Regions from separate parts of the Caproicibacterium sp. NSD3 genome, predicted to be linked through region 3. Evidence: predicted binding sites of a transcription regulator. Region 3 holds the regulator's gene; each other region holds the start of a gene.

Region 1 (5,330 bases), 450 kb from region 3:
TTGCTACCAAAATGATCTATCATGGAAACAAATTTTAGTGCTTGCCGTTGCCACCAGTATTGATGCTCTTGCAACAGGCGTAATTCTTCCGAATGCAGTTGGTGCTTCAACGCCTCTTTTAATGCTTTTAGCTGTTAGTATTATTGCAGTCGTAACATTCTTTTTTTGTCTCATTGGTGTTTATATTGGAAAAAAGTTTGGCCCTCTTTTGAGCAACCGCGCAGAACTTTTTGGTGGAATCGTTCTGATCGCAATCGGCATTGAAATTTTCGTTGAGCATATGTGGTTTTCCTAACATTATTTCCCGGAAAATAAAATGATCGGTTTTCAATAAAATTCCTTTTACTGAAAGCCGACCATTTTTTAAATATCGTCATTTTGAAAATTTGGGGCGCATTGATAGCGCTTATATAATTCACGGATTCTCTCTTGCATCTCATGACGCACGATCGTCGGCGACAAAACTGTCATGACTCCGCTGTACTGTAAAAGCCATTCATACAGCCCATCACTGATACTAACATCTGTACGGGCTGTAAAAACATCCTTACTGTTATCACACTCCAAAAATTTCAAAGAATCTCCAAAGCGATCCAGCATGATTTCTAATGCAGAATTTTTGCAGCGAATCAAAAGGGTCTGTCTTTCCCCGTTGTACATGTAAAAAGAATGCCGCAAATAATCATCTGCATCAAAAGTTCCACGATAAGAACAAACTTCTTCAAATGGACGTGCCGGTTCCTCCAGGATCTCTACTCTGTGCATACGGTCCAAACGATAATTCGAAACGACATCATATTTTTTATAATTACAAGCTAAATAATATTTGTCGTGACTCCATAATAAAGCATAGGGACTCAGAATAAATTCTCGTCCAAAATCAAGCGTTACTCGGTTGTGCCAAAGGATCTGATGCTGATACACCATACGAATTTTCTTTTTGGCACGAATTGCTTTTTCCAGTGTATCAATTGTATAAAAAATTTCTCCATTTTTATATTTATAAGTTCTGTCAAAACTGATTTGACGGCACATATCTTCCGCCTGATGTACACTCATCAAACTTTTGAGGTGATCAACGAGTTGTTTCGTCCACTCTTCTGTTATAAAAGGAGCACTTAAAACGGCATCCATTAGCACACGCACCTCTGCAGTTTCGAATGAAGACGACTCTGCAAGGTAAAAGCCTCTTTGGGTTGAGCCATTGGATTTTATAAAATCATACCCAGCATCTTTTAAAGCTTTTAAGTCCCTGCCGAGTGTCTTTCGGCTACAGGAAAGGCCTTCTTGTTCCAAAAGTTTGCCGACTTCTAAAAGGGTAATCGGATGATCTTGATCTGAATTCTTTCTGAAAATCTGAAGCATTTTTAATAAACACAATTTTTCTTTATTAACATTCGAATCCAATTTCTCTCTCTCCTATTTTTATTTGCTTAATTTTACCATATTTTTAAAAATACAACAACACCCGACAGGATAAGTGATTTCTTGTCTTTTGGCGGCAAATCTGATATAATATAAAACAAATAATTAAAGTAACCAAACGTGGTAGGAGGTTCTTTTGGAATGGATTTTTATGAGGAATATCAAAGCAAACTGACAACTGCTGAGGATGCAGTCAAGGTTGTCAAATCCGGTGACTGGGTGGATTATGGATGGTGTCTTGGGACTCCTGTTGTCCTCGATAAAGCTTTAGCTGCACGATACAATGAACTGACGGATGTAAAACTTCGCGGCGGCGTTGTCATGCATCCCTTGGAGATTGCTAAAGTACCGGATGCGCCAACCCATTTTACATGGAACAGCTGGCATATGAGCGGAATTGAACGCAAAATGATTTCTCTCGGAATGGCATATTACAGCCCCATGCGTTATTCAGAGTTGCCTCGTTTTTATCGCGAAAACCTGGATCCGGTTGACGTTGTCATGATTCAGGTTGCTCCTATGGATGAACATGGCTATTTTAACTTTGGCCCCAGTGCTTCACATATTACTGCAATGTGTGAAAAAGCAAAAACGATTATCGTTGAAGTCAATCAAAATATGCCTCGCTGCCTAGGCGGTTTTAACGAAGGAATTCATATCAACAAAGTAGATATGGTTGTAGAAGGTCCAAACGATCCGATCGACGCAACTGGTGCAGAAGCTCCTGCTACTGAAATTGACAAAGCTGTCGCAAAACTAATTGTAGAAGAAATTCCAAATGGTGCCTGCCTACAGCTCGGAATTGGCGGCATGCCAAACGCTGTTGGTTCCATGATCGTTGACTCTGATCTAAAAGATCTTGGCGTTCATACAGAAATGTACGTTGATGCTTTTGTAAAAATTGCAAAAGCCGGAAAAATCAACGGGTCAAAGAAAAATATTGATTACGGACGTCAGACTTATGCTTTTGGCTCTGGCTCCAAAGAAATGTATGAATACATGAATAACAACCCTGCACTGATGAGTGCACCTGTTGATTATACAAACGACGTTCGCACAGTTGCAGCTCTTGATAATTTTATCTCCATTAACAATGTGATTGATGTTGACCTTTATGGACAAGTGAATGCAGAATCCGCTGGGATTAAGCAAATCAGCGGTGCCGGCGGACAGCTTGATTTCGTTATGGGTGCTTATTTAAGTCATGGCGGAAAGAGCTTCATTTGTTGCTCTTCTACTTTCACCAACAAAAAAGGCGAAACGATTTCCCGTATTTTACCGACTTTGAAAAACGGCTCCATCGTAACAGATACCCGTTGCAATATTCAATGGCTTGTTACCGAATACGGAAAAGTAAACTTAAAGGGGCTTTCCACTTGGCAGCGCGCTGAAGCGATTATTAGCGTTGCACATCCAAAATTCCGTGATCAATTAATTAAAGATGCTGAAGCACAGAATATTTGGCGTCAGTCCAACAAAATTTAAATTCAGTTTCTACATAAGGCCCTTATCTTTCATCCTTTTTCAAACGACGATGAAAGACAAAGGCCTTTTTTAATGATTTTTTTGACTTTCCGGCAACCGATTCCTTTTTGTATATTTTGCGGTAAATTAAGAACATATTAAAAAAGCCACCCTTCTCCCAAATGGAAAAAGGGTGGCTTTTTATTCTCTTAGCAAAAAAATCAGGAAAAATGATCCTTATTTGCTTGCTTCCAAAGCTTTAATTGCTTCAGTCAGCATCGGGACAACTTTAAACAAGTCGCCAACGATACCATAAGAAGAAATATCGAAAATAGGAGCATCAGCATTTTTATTGATAGCAACGATGCATTCGGAATCCTGCATACCAGCCTGATGCTGAATTGCACCGGAAATACCGAGTGCAACATAAATGCGAGGATGAACGGTCTTGCCAGTCTGTCCGACCTGATGATCGGAAGAAATCCAGCCAGCATCGACAACTGCACGAGAAGCGCCTACGACGCCGCCCAATACATCAGCCAGATCCTGCGCAATTTTAATGCCCTTTTCGACATCTTTGCTGATACCACGTCCAACAGAAACAACGACATCAGCACCGATCAAATCGACCATCTTCTTGGCTGCTTTCTCAACATCAAGAACCTCTACATGGATATCGTCCTTTTTAAGGGCAATATTCAGATTCTCGACAACAACCTTCTGTGCACCAGCCTCATCATAAGGCTGAGTCTTCATAACGCCCGGACGAACAGTAGACATCTGCGGACGAAAACGCGGGCAAATAATGGTAGCCATCAAGTGGCCGCCAAATGCCGGACGAGTCATCTTCAAATTGGTATTGTTCTCAAAGGGGGTATGATCGACATCAATGGTAGAAGTCGTCTTCAAAAACGCCTTATACTTTTCAGTATCTACATCCAGATGGGTGCAGTCGGCAGTCAAACCGGTATGCAGACGAGCTGCACAGCGAGGTCCAAGGTCACGACCAATGTTGGTAGCACCGATCAGGAGAACCTCAGGTTTTTTCTCTTTGACAGCATCACAGATTACTTTTGCATAACCGTCTGTTGTATAGGTCTCTAAGAGCTCACTATCACAAACATATACACGATCAGCGCCGTATCCGCCAAGGCCCTTGACATACTCTTCTTTAATATTATGACCAAGCAAAATGCCACAAAGCTCTACTCCTAGGTCATTGGCCAGTTTACGGCCTTCGCTCAGCAGCTGATAGGTGGTACTCATAATTACGCCTTCGCGCTGCTCACAAAATACCCACACGCCCTTAAAGGCGGCGGTGTCTTTACTATTAAATTCAGCCATTTATTACATCTCCTTTCAAATTAGATAAGGTGTTTCCCGTCCAGAATACCAACGAGCTTTTCGCAAGTTGCTTTATCTGCGCCCTCCAGCATTACGCTGGCACCTTTAAGCGGAGGCGAGAAAGACTTATACACATTGGTCGGAGATCCTTTAAGGCCGATTGTATCCAGATCAACCAGCGGATCATCTTTCAATGCCTCATAGTTGAAAACATCCAAAGGCTTGGAATAGCATTCAAAAATGCCTCCAACACTCATATAACGGGGTTCGTTCAGCTCTTTAATGCAGGTTAAGAGGCACGGAGTCTGAACTTTCAGCATCATAAATCCGTCTTCCAGCATACGCTTTACGACGAGATCTTTGCCTTCAACTTTAATATCTGCTACATAGGTAACCTGCGGCATACCGAGTTTTTCAGCAATCTGCGGGCCAACCTGTGCGGTATCGCCATCAATAGCCTGACGGCCACAGAATACGACATCCTCAGGACCTACACCGATCTTCTTAATCGCAGCAGCCAGAATCTGACTGGTTGCATAGGTATCACTGCCGCCGAATTCACGTGCAGAAACCAAAACCGCACGATCTGCACCGCGGGCAAGGATTTCACGCAGCATTCCCTCTGCCGGAGGGGGTCCCATGGAAACGACAATCACTTCGCAGCCTGTTTTTTCTTTCAGTTGAAGAGCAGCTTCAACTGCATTCATATCATCAGGGTTGGTGATTGTTGCCATGGAAGAACGATCCATAGTGCCATCTGCTTTAACAGCAACGACACCAGAGGTATCCGGGACTTGTTTTACACAAACAATAACTTTCATGTCGAATATTCCCTCCAGTTCCTTATTTCAAGCCGAGATGGCCAGAAATGACAATGCGCTGAACCTCGGAAGTACCCTCATAGATCTCAGTGATCTTTGCATCACGCATCATGCGCTCAACAGGATACTCACGGGTGTAGCCATATCCGCCGAACAGCTGTACGCAACGGCGGGTAACATCGCTGGCAGTCTCAGCAGCTACCAATTTTGCCATAGCGGCGTCAACCGTATAAGGCTCATGATTCTGCTTCTTCATTGCGGCGGAATAAACCAGCC
Region 2 (5,330 bases), 470 kb from region 3:
CTACGGGAAGATCAACATAAGGGACACAGCAGATGACTTCGCAGTCTGCATCTTTTACGAGCGGCAGAATTCCGCGGATCAGTTCAGCTGCTTCTTTCGGCGTTTTATTCATTTTCCAGTTGCCGGCAATTATCGCCCGGCGGCATGATTTTTTCATGGAAAAATCTCCTTCTTATGTGGTTAGTCTTTATCGTTCAAGCAGGCAATTCCCGGCAGAATTTTTCCCTCAAGGAATTCAAGAGAAGCGCCGCCGCCTGTGGAAATATGAGTCATCTTATCGGCAAAACCGAATTTCTCGACTGCAGCAGCAGAATCGCCGCCGCCGATAATGGAAATTGCACCGCTGTCGGCAACTGCTTGTGCAACCGCTACTGTGCCGGATTCAAAATTTTCCCATTCGGAAAGTCCCATAGGACCGTTCCAAACAACGGTTCCGGCTCCACTGATAGCAGAGGCAAAAAGTTTTTGCGTTTTGGGTCCAATATCGAGGCCCATCCAGTCGTCTGGAATTTGGTCGGAATCGACAACTTTTGCTTCGGTATCCGGCTTAAACTCATGGCCGATCTTGTTGTCTACGGGGAGCAAAAGTTTGACGCCCTTTTTCTCTGCAGAAACCATGATCTCTTTTGCAAGATCAACTTTATCTTCTTCGCAAAGAGAAGTTCCGACTGAATAGCCTTTCGCGCGGAGAAATGTGTAAGCCATGCCGCCGCCGATAATTAAAGTGTCGACTTTTGTGAGCAGGTTTGTAATGACGGAAATTTTATCCGATACTTTTGCTCCTCCCAAAATTGCAACAAAGGGACGTTTGGGATCGGAGAGCGCTTTGCCCATAATGGTGATTTCTTTTTGAATCAAAAAGCCGCAGACAGCCGGAAGATAATCGGCAACGCCTGCTGTAGAAGCATGAGCACGGTGTGCGGTTCCAAAAGCGTCATTTACATAAATATCTGCTAAAGAAGCCAACTCTTTTGCAAAAGCGGGATCATTTTTTTCTTCTTCCTTATGGAAACGAACATTTTCGAGCAGTTCCACTTCGCCGTCTTTTAAAGAAGCGGCGATCGAACGAGCGCTTTCACCAATGACGTCGGTTGCCATTTTTACAGGAAAACCAAGTTTTTCCGAGAGGCATTTTGCGACGGGTTTAAGGGAATACTTTGGATTGAATTCTCCCTTTGGGCGCCCGAGGTGAGAGCAGAGAATTACTTTTGCCTTGTGATTGACAAGGTAAAGGATCGTTTTCATTGCACCATCAATGCGTTTGGTATCGGTAATGTTTCCATGATCATCAAAGGGAACGTTGAAATCGCAGCGGACAAGAACTCTTTTTCCGGTTACATCAATGTCCTCAACTGTTTTTTTGTTCAGATAGTTCATGGTGTTTCTCCTTCCGTTTTTTCGCTTCCAGATAGGTAAAGAATCTTTAAATTGACTTTATTATACAACGCCCCAAACGGGTTTTCAAGCAACCAAAGGGCAATTTGGAAAAGATAATTAAAAATTTAACAAACTTTTTATTTCAAACATGGTTTTATTTTTTTCCGAAAAAAGGATTTCATTCATGATCGTTTTTACCAGTGCAGCCGATGCAGTTCTCCTTTGACGAGAAGTTCCGGATATCCCCATTGCCGCAGACATTCGTAAACGCCGATTGCAACGGAATTGGAAAGATTGAGACTTCTGGCGTCTGGATTGTTGAGCATAGGGATTCGTACGCAGGATTCCGGATTTTTGAGCAGCAGCTCTTCAGGCAGACCAGCGGTCTCTTTTCCGAAAACTAGATAGCAGTTTTCTATTGGGTAGGAGATATCGCTGTGGATGTGCCGGGCTTTTGTGGAAAAATAGAAAAAATTTCCGTCGTTTTCCGAAAAAAAATCGGTAAGACTATCGTAATAGGAAATATCAAGCAGATGCCAATAATCAAGGCCGGCGCGCTTTAATTTTTTATCGTCAATTTTAAATCCCATGGGGCCGACCAGATGGAGCCGGGCACCGGTCAATGCACAGGTACGTGCAATATTTCCGGTATTCTGTGGGATTTCGGGTTCGACAAGAACAATATTGAGTTTTGACATGAAGGGAACTTCCTTTCGCTTTTTATTTATTTTAACAGGAGATGGCAATTATTTCACCGAATGTTTCAAGCCATAAAACCATTCTAGAAGGGGATGATAGAAGATGGGACTTGTAATTATAGGTTCCGCAATTTTATTCGGGAGGTTGTATCTAATGTATAAGAATACAATGGGTTTTGTAAAAGGAATCGCCACTGGCGCCGCTGTTGGTGTTGCCGCTGTAGTTATTGGAGGAAAGGCAATGGAAAATAACCACCAGCTGAAAAAAACTGCCCATAAGGCAGCACAGGCTGTTAACGGCTTTGTTGATGAAGTCGGCTCGGCAATCCGCGGTTAATGAAATGAATTTTTCCTTTGGCATTAGGCTGTCCGGAAAAACCGGATGGCCTTTTTATTTTTTTGAGGTAGAATATCAGGATTGCTTTTCTAAGCATTAAATATATCATATTTTTTGGGAATGGTCTATCTTCCTTTCATTTAAAGAAGGAAATTCTGCAAAGTAGGTTGCATTATGCAAACGCTTTTCTTATAATAAATATGGACTATTTTGTTGAATTTTGGTTTTGAAAGGATGGCGGCAGTGGTGAGTGACCCGGTTTTTTATTCAGTAACCTGTGCGCGTTTCTGCGAGGACGGACAGGATCTCTTGGGGAAAGTGCGCCAAAACTGGTTCCGGGAAAAAATTGCCCAGCGTGGAGAGATCAGTTCAGAGGAATTTGGTGCAGACTTGAGCGCCAAATATCACCTTGCTGACCATCACTTTTTATGGAAAATGAAGAGCTCCGGAGAGATTTTTCAAAAAGCGATTCCGCAAAAAAATGGTTGGGCAGTGATTTCTTGGTATCCATCCGGCGCTGTTCGATCAAAAACTACTTTTAATGGGCAGCAGCAATGGGAGCGCACGGCGTATTATACCGGAAACCTTGAAAGGCCGCAGGTAGTGCTGATGCCTTCTCAAGAGGGAATCTCTATGCTGGAGTATGATCGAACGATAAAGAAGTACCGTAAAAAAGCTTTATATCCCGTCCAATTGGAAGAGGGGACAGCCCGTCGAAGCTTAGTGGATACTGTTGCAGGAAGTCCGCGGGTGATCGCGCGTACGCAGGATGGAATTTTTGGCTATGAAACCCAGGAAGAACTGGAATGCCGAGCAGCTGTCGAACGGGATTTTTCCAAAGGGGATTACAGCGAAGAACCGGATTGGAAGCCGGTAAAGATGGAGCCGATCGATTTTCAGTTTGTGCCGAATGATCATGCGCTGGATCCGGTTCAGCCCGCAGAAAAAGAACATCTTGAAGCAAAAACAGTGCCGTTGACGGTAGAGCAAGAAGACCAAGATGAAAATGAGGACGTCATTGTTGAAGCAGTACCGCCCAAAGAATCCGCAGCAATTGAAATTGCAGATTCGGAAGAGGAAAAGATAAAAACGCTTTCTGAAGAGAAAGTAAACATAGAAACAGCTGTAACAAAGCCGAAAGAAGCACCCGAAGATCATTTGCCAAAAGCGGAAGATCCGGAAATACAGCCGGAGAAAAAACAAGAACTGCCAACGAGGGAAGCGGAACCCGAGATCGCCGAGATGATTCCTGCAAAACGAATTGTTGTGAGTGCAAATGAAGATTATCGGTATTTTGGCCGTGTGATCGATGGTTTGCGGCAAGGCAAAGGCCGAACCGCTATGGAAAACGGGGATACAGCCTATGAGGGCAATTACAGAGACGATAAGCGCGACGGCTTTGGAACTTATTATTATCGTTCGGGGAAAATCTGTTATGTCGGCTCATGGAAAGAGAATCTCCGCGAAGGGATGGGAGTTAGCTTCAGCGCAAAGGACGGCTCTGTTTTTGTGGGCCGCTGGAAGGATAATATTCCGACCGGAACAGGTGCGGCCTTTGATTCCGAGGGCAATCTGACCTATTCCGGCATGTGGGAGAATGGAAAGCGCTGCGGGCAGGGAACAGAATATCAAAATGGTGCTGTCTGCTATGAAGGCAGCTTTCAAAATGATATGTGGGAAGGCCGCGGAATCCAGCATCTTGCCGGAGGAGGAAAACTTTCCGGAAACTTTAAAAATGGCATAGCGGACGGTGTCTGTGAAGAACACAGCGGGAAAGGGCAGCTTTTGCGTACTGGTGTGTGGAGAGCAGGAAAATTTGTTTCCGGCGTGCTCTATCAAGATGGACATCCGGTTGATCTGGTTACAGAGAAAAAATAAAAGGATCGGGGGAAAAAAGCGCGATGGAATGGCTCGAAATGCACAATGTAGAATATGGAGAATGTATTGTGCTGGGAGGCCATCACAATGATCTTTTAATGGTTGACTGCGGCAGTACCAACCGAAAGATTCGAGAGGGAGAGGTAGATTTTCGCAGCTATGTGGATCCGGCGCTTCTCAATCGATACGATGGCTTTTCGAGTCGTGCTTTTCTTTTGACCCACTATCACAGAGATCATCTCTGCGGCATGCGGGAAATTCTTGAAAAAAGGCCGGGATGGTTTTCAACGTGCTATCTTCCCTGCACCCCTGCAGATGAAAATGGAAAAGCATTATTGCTTGATTTTTCTCTGATTGCATATGCTTTTATGACAAGGCGCACGGGTTATGGTCAGGTGAATACGGCGGCAGTTAAAATCTTTTTCCAGACGATGCGGGCCCTTTTGGGAGGAAAACTCTATGCACTGGGAGAAGGGGACCGATTCCTGTTTGATGATGTGGAATATGAGGTGCTTTGGCCAAAACGGACAGGGTTTCTCTTTCAGGAAGCATTCGTGGAAATTTCGGAAGAACTCAACGTGATGCTTGCTTCCCCTTTTTTGCCGGATTGTGTGCGGGATTTTGTCGAGCTGAAAGAAGACTTTTGCAGAGCTTATTTGGAGATGTGCGATCATGCTCCAGTAAGAGAAGCTGATGTTGCTCATACGATGGCAATTTTAAATCGAATTGACGATTTAATTCCGATTTTGCAGAAGCAGCCGGTGGCTTTAGATATTTGTGAGTATCTGGAAAAGCCGCTTGTCCGCGAAGCTTATTCCGAACAGATCAATGCGGCAGGGATTGTTTTTCAGAATGTTCGCAAGCATCAGGCGACTTGTGATGATATTTTGATGACCGGAGATGCCCCGGCAGAAGTGATCGATTTTATTTCGGATTCCCTTTATTCGGATTATTATATTTTAAAAGCACCCCATCACGGCATGGAGTCTGGATGGAGTACTCGCTTTTTAGAGCTGAATCCTGCACATATCTTGATTTCC
Region 3 (5,330 bases):
ACATTGTGAATCGTATAGGAAAATGTGAAGGTACGGTTACCAGAAGTGAATTTTGGAGCAAACCAACCAACTTCAATCTGATTCCCAGATTTGTGCAGATAACAGGAGTTTTGCGGCCCTGTTACATTTTCAGGATTAATGTCACCGATATTCCGGTATTCAATCCCGCTATCCTCATCAAATACACTGTTTAGCGTGATTGAATCAGCAGAAATGCCATTGCTGCCGGCCATATCGAATGTCCGGTAAAAATTGGAGTATGCTTTGCTGCGCTCTGTTACATTGAGCGCCCACTTTTCTGTGACAAGAAGATCTCCATTTGATTGTGCCTGCGCATCAATCGTCATCTGCGTAACGGTTTGGCTGCCGCTACTGCTTGCAGAGGCGGAAATAGTGCTGCCCCAAAACAGAGAGCAAATTAAACTAAAGAGTAAAAAACTGAGAAGAGAAATTTTTGAAAATTTTCTTTTCATTTTTATCATATTAAAATTTCACCTGCGGTGTTTCGCGCTCTTCATCTGAAACTTCATAATACGGACGGGAATGGAAATGGAAAATGGAAGCGATCAAATTGCTGGGGAATTGTATGGTAAATTCGTTATAGCGCATGACGGTATCGTTATAGAACTGGCGGGAAATAGCAATCTTGCTTTCAATATCTTCGAGTTGTTTTTGAAGAGAAAGGAAGTTTTGATTTGCTTTCAGATCCGGATATTGTTCTGCCGTAGCAAACAGATTAACGATCGCATGGGAAAGTTGATTGTTTGCATCCATCAGTTCCTGCGGATTTTTGGCACTGCCGGCAGCGGCGCGCCATTTTACAACTTCTTCCAAAGTCCCTTTTTCGTGAGTGGCATAGCCTTTTACTGTTTCTACCAAGTTTGGAATCAGATCAAATCGCTTTTTTAGCTGAACATCTACCTGACTCCAGCCATTGTCTACTCGGACGTTTAATTTTACGAGGCGGTTATATGTTCCTGCAAACCAAAAAATCAGGATCAGAATGATAACACCAATAATAATCCAATACATAGAGATTCCTCCTTTTTAATGAAAAATCAGATGGGTTTAGTTGGACATTCGATAGCAAAGAGTCATCAGGCTATCATTTAAATGAACATTTTCCACCACAACATCCGGATAGCGCATTGCAATATCGTAATGGCTGAAGTTCCAAAAATTGCGGATTCCAACTTTGTAAAGATAGTCGACATTTTTCTGGGCGCAACCACGGGGAATACAGAGTACGGCTACATCAGGATGTTCTTCTTGATAGAAGCTTTCAAAAGTTTCCGTCATACGAATGGGAAGACCATCGGCGATTTTTCCGACTTTCAGGGGATCATTGTCAAAAATTCCGATCAGCTGAAATCCCATTGCTTCAAAAGACATATGGCTGGCGATGGCTCTGCCAAGATTCCCGGCACCAAAGAGAACCGCTTTATAGCAGTGGTCAAGACCTAGAATCTGGCGAATTTCAGAGCAGAGCTGATCTACCATATATCCGTAACCCTGCTGGCCAAATCCGCCGAAACAGTTAAGATCCTGACGAATCTGACTGGCGGTGAGCCCCAGACGCTTTGATAATTCCGTCGAAGAAATCCGGGTAGCGCCCTCTTTCTGCAGTTGGCGCAGAAATCGGTAATAGCGCGGTAGACGCCGAACCACCGACATTGATACATTTTCACGTTTCGGCATGAGCTTTATTTCCTCCTTGCAACAATCGTTGCTAAACATCTTTGTGTTTTCTCGAAAAATTCCCTGTGTTAACTCTGTACTTTTGGACAGTGTGTAATGTAAAAGGGAAATCTCCGGTCAACATCCTTTTTCCAATTCTAATTAAGAACACCTTTTTTAAAGTTTCGACTCCAAAAGATGGCGAGAGTGAAATTGGAATTGTTTTATTCTCCTTTTTAATTTATGAAAAGAGCGCTGAATAGTATCATTCTTTGGAGTGATTTCCGACCCTGGGTTTCATGAATTCTTGAAAATTTATCTCCCTAATTTTTAATACCTTTTGCCGCAAAAAAGAAAACACAGAATGCTTTTTTGGAGGAATGCTATCTGTCATTTTACCCATCTATGAGGATTTCTATTTTAAGGGATAATATCGTTTTAAAAAAGGCCCCAATTACAAAGATGAGAAACTAAACGGCAAGATTTAAAAAAGTATCTAAGATGGTTTTCCCTTTGGGCGGGGATGAATATTCGCGCTGCAAAAATTTTTATTTTTTTAGTGATCTTTAATGCTAGTTGGGAAGAACGGAAAATTATGATTTGAATTGAATTTTTCTGATTATCCGGTCATCAAAAATAAGATGATGAAGAATGATCCTTTCTGCAAGGGAGTCTTGTGTAATATTTACCTTTTGGTGTTTCGACAGAATAGACCCCTTTACTTTATTTATAATAACATATTATCTAATAAATTTATGCAGTTGTCAATCAATTAACACCGAGAAAATAATGAAAAAAGGAAACTCTTTTCCTTCTCTTGCACAGAGCGGGAGGGAATGTTATAATAAAGCGATTCCTATAAGATGATTTGCTTTTTTGAATGGGTCGGTTTTTTTAGGGCAGACTATCAGCTGGGAGGCGAATCTGTCTTGAAAAATAAACGGCCTTATGCATTAATGGATACGGATTCTCCGGAAAAAGAAGAAAAAGACGAAGACGAAGAACGTCGGGACGAGATCAGCGAAAGCGGAAGTGTTACGGCGGGAAAACCGGGGCATCGAATCCATTGTCTGACCATTATCGGCCAGATTGAAGGACATTTTATCTTAGCAAGTCAAAATAAGACCACAAAATACGAGCATGTGATTCCACAGTTGGTCGCGATCGAGGAAGCACCGGATATAGACGGCCTGCTGATTATTCTCAATACCGTCGGCGGAGATGTGGAGGCTGGGCTTGCACTGGCTGAACTGGTTTCTGGAATGAAAAAGCCAACAGTCAGTTTTGTGCTTGGCGGGGGACATTCAATCGGGGTCCCTTTAGCAGTCGCTGCAAAGCATAGCTTTATTGCACCAAGCGCTACCATGACCATTCATCCGGTCCGCATGAATGGCACATTGCTCGGAGTACCGCAGACATTGGAATATTTTCAGCGTATGCAGGAGAGAATCACACATTTTGTGGTGGAAAACAGCAAAATTACTGAAAAGCGTTTTATGGAACTCTCAATGAACACGAAAGAACTAGTCATGGATGTAGGAACCATTTTAGACGGTCCTGACGCGGTACGAGAGGGGCTGATTGATTCTCTTGGAAACTTATCGGACGCGTTGGACTGCCTTTATGGAATGATTGACAAGAGACGAAAGAAAACAGTTAGACCAAAAAATAAAGAAAAAAAATGAGGCGTTTTTACGCCTTACATAAGTGGAGGTAACTTATGAGTATTCTGCAGGCAATTATTTTAGGAATTGTTCAAGGTGCAACAGAGTTTTTGCCGGTTTCCAGCAGCGGGCATCTCTCTCTGGCACAACATATGATGGGCCTTTCGATGCCGGGTCTTTTCTTTGATGTTATGCTGCATTTAGGCACATTGATTGCAGTGATATTTGTTTATCGAAATTTGATTCTTCGGCTTCTGCGGGAATTGGTCAGAGTGGTACAGGATCTGGTACATAGAGAGTTTCACTGGAAACAGATGAGCCCTGACCGTCGTTTGCTGATGATGTTGATTATTGGCCTTTTGCCGTTATTCCTCTTGTTCCTGCCGGTCCCTGGAACCGGTCATTCTATTAAAGACTATGCGGATATATTCTCCGAAGACAGCGATATTTTGGTTGAAGGATTTTCTTTCCTTGGTACCAGTGTGCTTCTGTACTTTGGAATACAGATGAATCGAAAAGTCCGTCCGATGATGAGAGACGGCAGAACGATGCCCGGGGGACGCAGGCAGTATAATCCCGTGGATGCGCTTTGTGTTGGCTTGGGGCAGGTAGTTGCCGCGGTATTTCCGGGCCTTTCCCGCTCCGGGACGACGCTGAGTGTTGGTCTCATGCGCGGCATCAATAAACAATCTGCTTTGGACTACTCATTCGTTATGGGAATTCCCGCTATTTTGGCAGCGGTTGTTTTAGAGACAAAAGATGCAGTTGCTCAGGGAACCGGCGGCATTGGATTTGGTGTGGTAATTTGTGGATTACTCTCGGCAATGATTGTCGGATTTCTTGCAATTAAACTGCTCAAATGGATTGTTTCTTCCAACAAGTTAGCGATCTTTGTCGTTTATACCGGGATCCTCGGCGTCTTGACCATTATTATTGGAATTATTGAGCATGTGACTGGATTCAATCTTTTCTCTCATATGCCGCTTTAAAATATTTTTTGTTATCCGTTACATAAAAAAGGAGCTTCAAAAGTGTCTCAGAAGAAAACAACAAAAAGGTCGGCAACTTCCGGCACTAAAAGATCCTCTGCACCGAGGAGCAGAAAGCCTGCTTCTAAAGGGAGGACAAATCGGTCTGCACCGGCTTCAGAACCGGTACGGCGCCGAAATAAACAAGCGGCTGCAGTGCTCTTATTTTCGATTGCAGTTCTGTTAGTCTGCATGATTATTTTACCCGGTGCCTTTTTCTGGAACTGGATTCATAATGCACTCGGCGGACTTTTTGGAAACTGCGCGATCCTTTGGCCTGCATTGCTTCTTTATATTGCAATCATAACCTCCATGGATCGGGAAGATGTCCGTTTAAGCGGCAGAGTTTGGCTGATGGTCATTATTATCACTCTGTTTTGTTCGGCAGTCTATTCTTTTGGCAGTCACAGCGGAACTGCTACGGTAAAAGAGTTTGGCAGTCAGCTGACAGCACTTTACCGCGCGGGAGCCGATGGGCAGGGCGCAGGATTATTCAGCGGCCTTCTCGGAATTCCTGTCTGTGCAGCGCTTGATTATGCTGGTGCGCGTATTTTCTTTGTTCTGGCTATTTTTGTGGGTTTGATGCTGCTTACCGGCACCACATTGATTAAATTTATTCGGACTCTTACAAAGCCGGTGGAGAAGGCTGCGGAAGCGGTCAACACGGTTCGGGAAAATCGGCAGGGAGAGATTATCCGCAGCACCGATATTGATGTGCCGTTGGATGATGGAATGCCGCAGCACCCGGTTCGCTCCAAGGCTGTTAAGACTCCTGAGAAAATTCCTGCAGAGGCACCTAAAAATGATAAATTGGAGCGGCTCAAAGAAGCGGTCAATCCTTCTGTTTTCGGGCAAGATAAAAAGCTTGAGACTCCGGATTCGAAAACGGGTTCCGAGGGAATCCCAGTGCAAATGATGCTGGAAACGCCGGCTCATGCAGATGGCAGCGCAGAAGCAGCAC

The links. The regulator Rex, encoded in region 3, represses fermentation and respiration genes when NADH is low (regulators of the CRP and FNR family bind a similar motif). The targets are predictions, from matches to a motif close to ATTGTTAANNNNTTAACAAT.
Region 1: ACVS9P_RS06145 (butyryl-CoA:acetate CoA-transferase) is a predicted target of Rex. The motif match lies at 1,447-1,466, and genes of this name have one in related genera.
Region 2: ACVS9P_RS01460 (phosphoglycerate kinase) is a predicted target of Rex. The motif match lies at 1,491-1,510, and genes of this name have one in related genera.

What each region holds. Positions count from the first base shown of each region.
Region 1 is NZ_CM132119.1:1,225,788-1,231,117, forward strand. It holds gene ACVS9P_RS06135 (manganese efflux pump MntP) at 1-295, shown strand, start outside; gene ACVS9P_RS06140 (helix-turn-helix transcriptional regulator) at 364-1,407, opposite strand; gene ACVS9P_RS06145 (butyryl-CoA:acetate CoA-transferase) at 1,567-2,910, shown strand; gene acrA (acryloyl-CoA reductase electron transfer subunit beta) at 3,127-4,233, opposite strand; gene acrB (acryloyl-CoA reductase electron transfer subunit gamma) at 4,254-5,054, opposite strand; gene ACVS9P_RS06160 (acyl-CoA dehydrogenase) at 5,077-5,330, opposite strand, start outside.
Region 2 is NZ_CM132119.1:309,869-315,198, forward strand. It holds gene tpiA (triose-phosphate isomerase) at 1-157, opposite strand, end outside; gene ACVS9P_RS01460 (phosphoglycerate kinase) at 181-1,377, opposite strand; gene ACVS9P_RS01465 (tRNA (cytidine(34)-2'-O)-methyltransferase) at 1,572-2,075, opposite strand; gene ACVS9P_RS01470 (hypothetical protein) at 2,230-2,412, shown strand; gene ACVS9P_RS01475 (MORN repeat-containing protein) at 2,659-4,290, shown strand; gene ACVS9P_RS01480 (MBL fold metallo-hydrolase) at 4,314-5,330, shown strand, end outside.
Region 3 is NZ_CM132119.1:779,767-785,096, forward strand. It holds gene ACVS9P_RS03840 (DUF2207 family protein) at 1-482, opposite strand, end outside; gene ACVS9P_RS03845 (LemA family protein) at 484-1,032, opposite strand; gene ACVS9P_RS03850 (redox-sensing transcriptional repressor Rex) at 1,069-1,698, opposite strand; gene ACVS9P_RS03855 (ClpP family protease) at 2,634-3,362, shown strand; gene ACVS9P_RS03860 (undecaprenyl-diphosphate phosphatase) at 3,398-4,330, shown strand; gene ACVS9P_RS03865 (hypothetical protein) at 4,378-4,563, opposite strand; gene ACVS9P_RS03870 (DNA translocase FtsK) at 4,562-5,330, shown strand, end outside.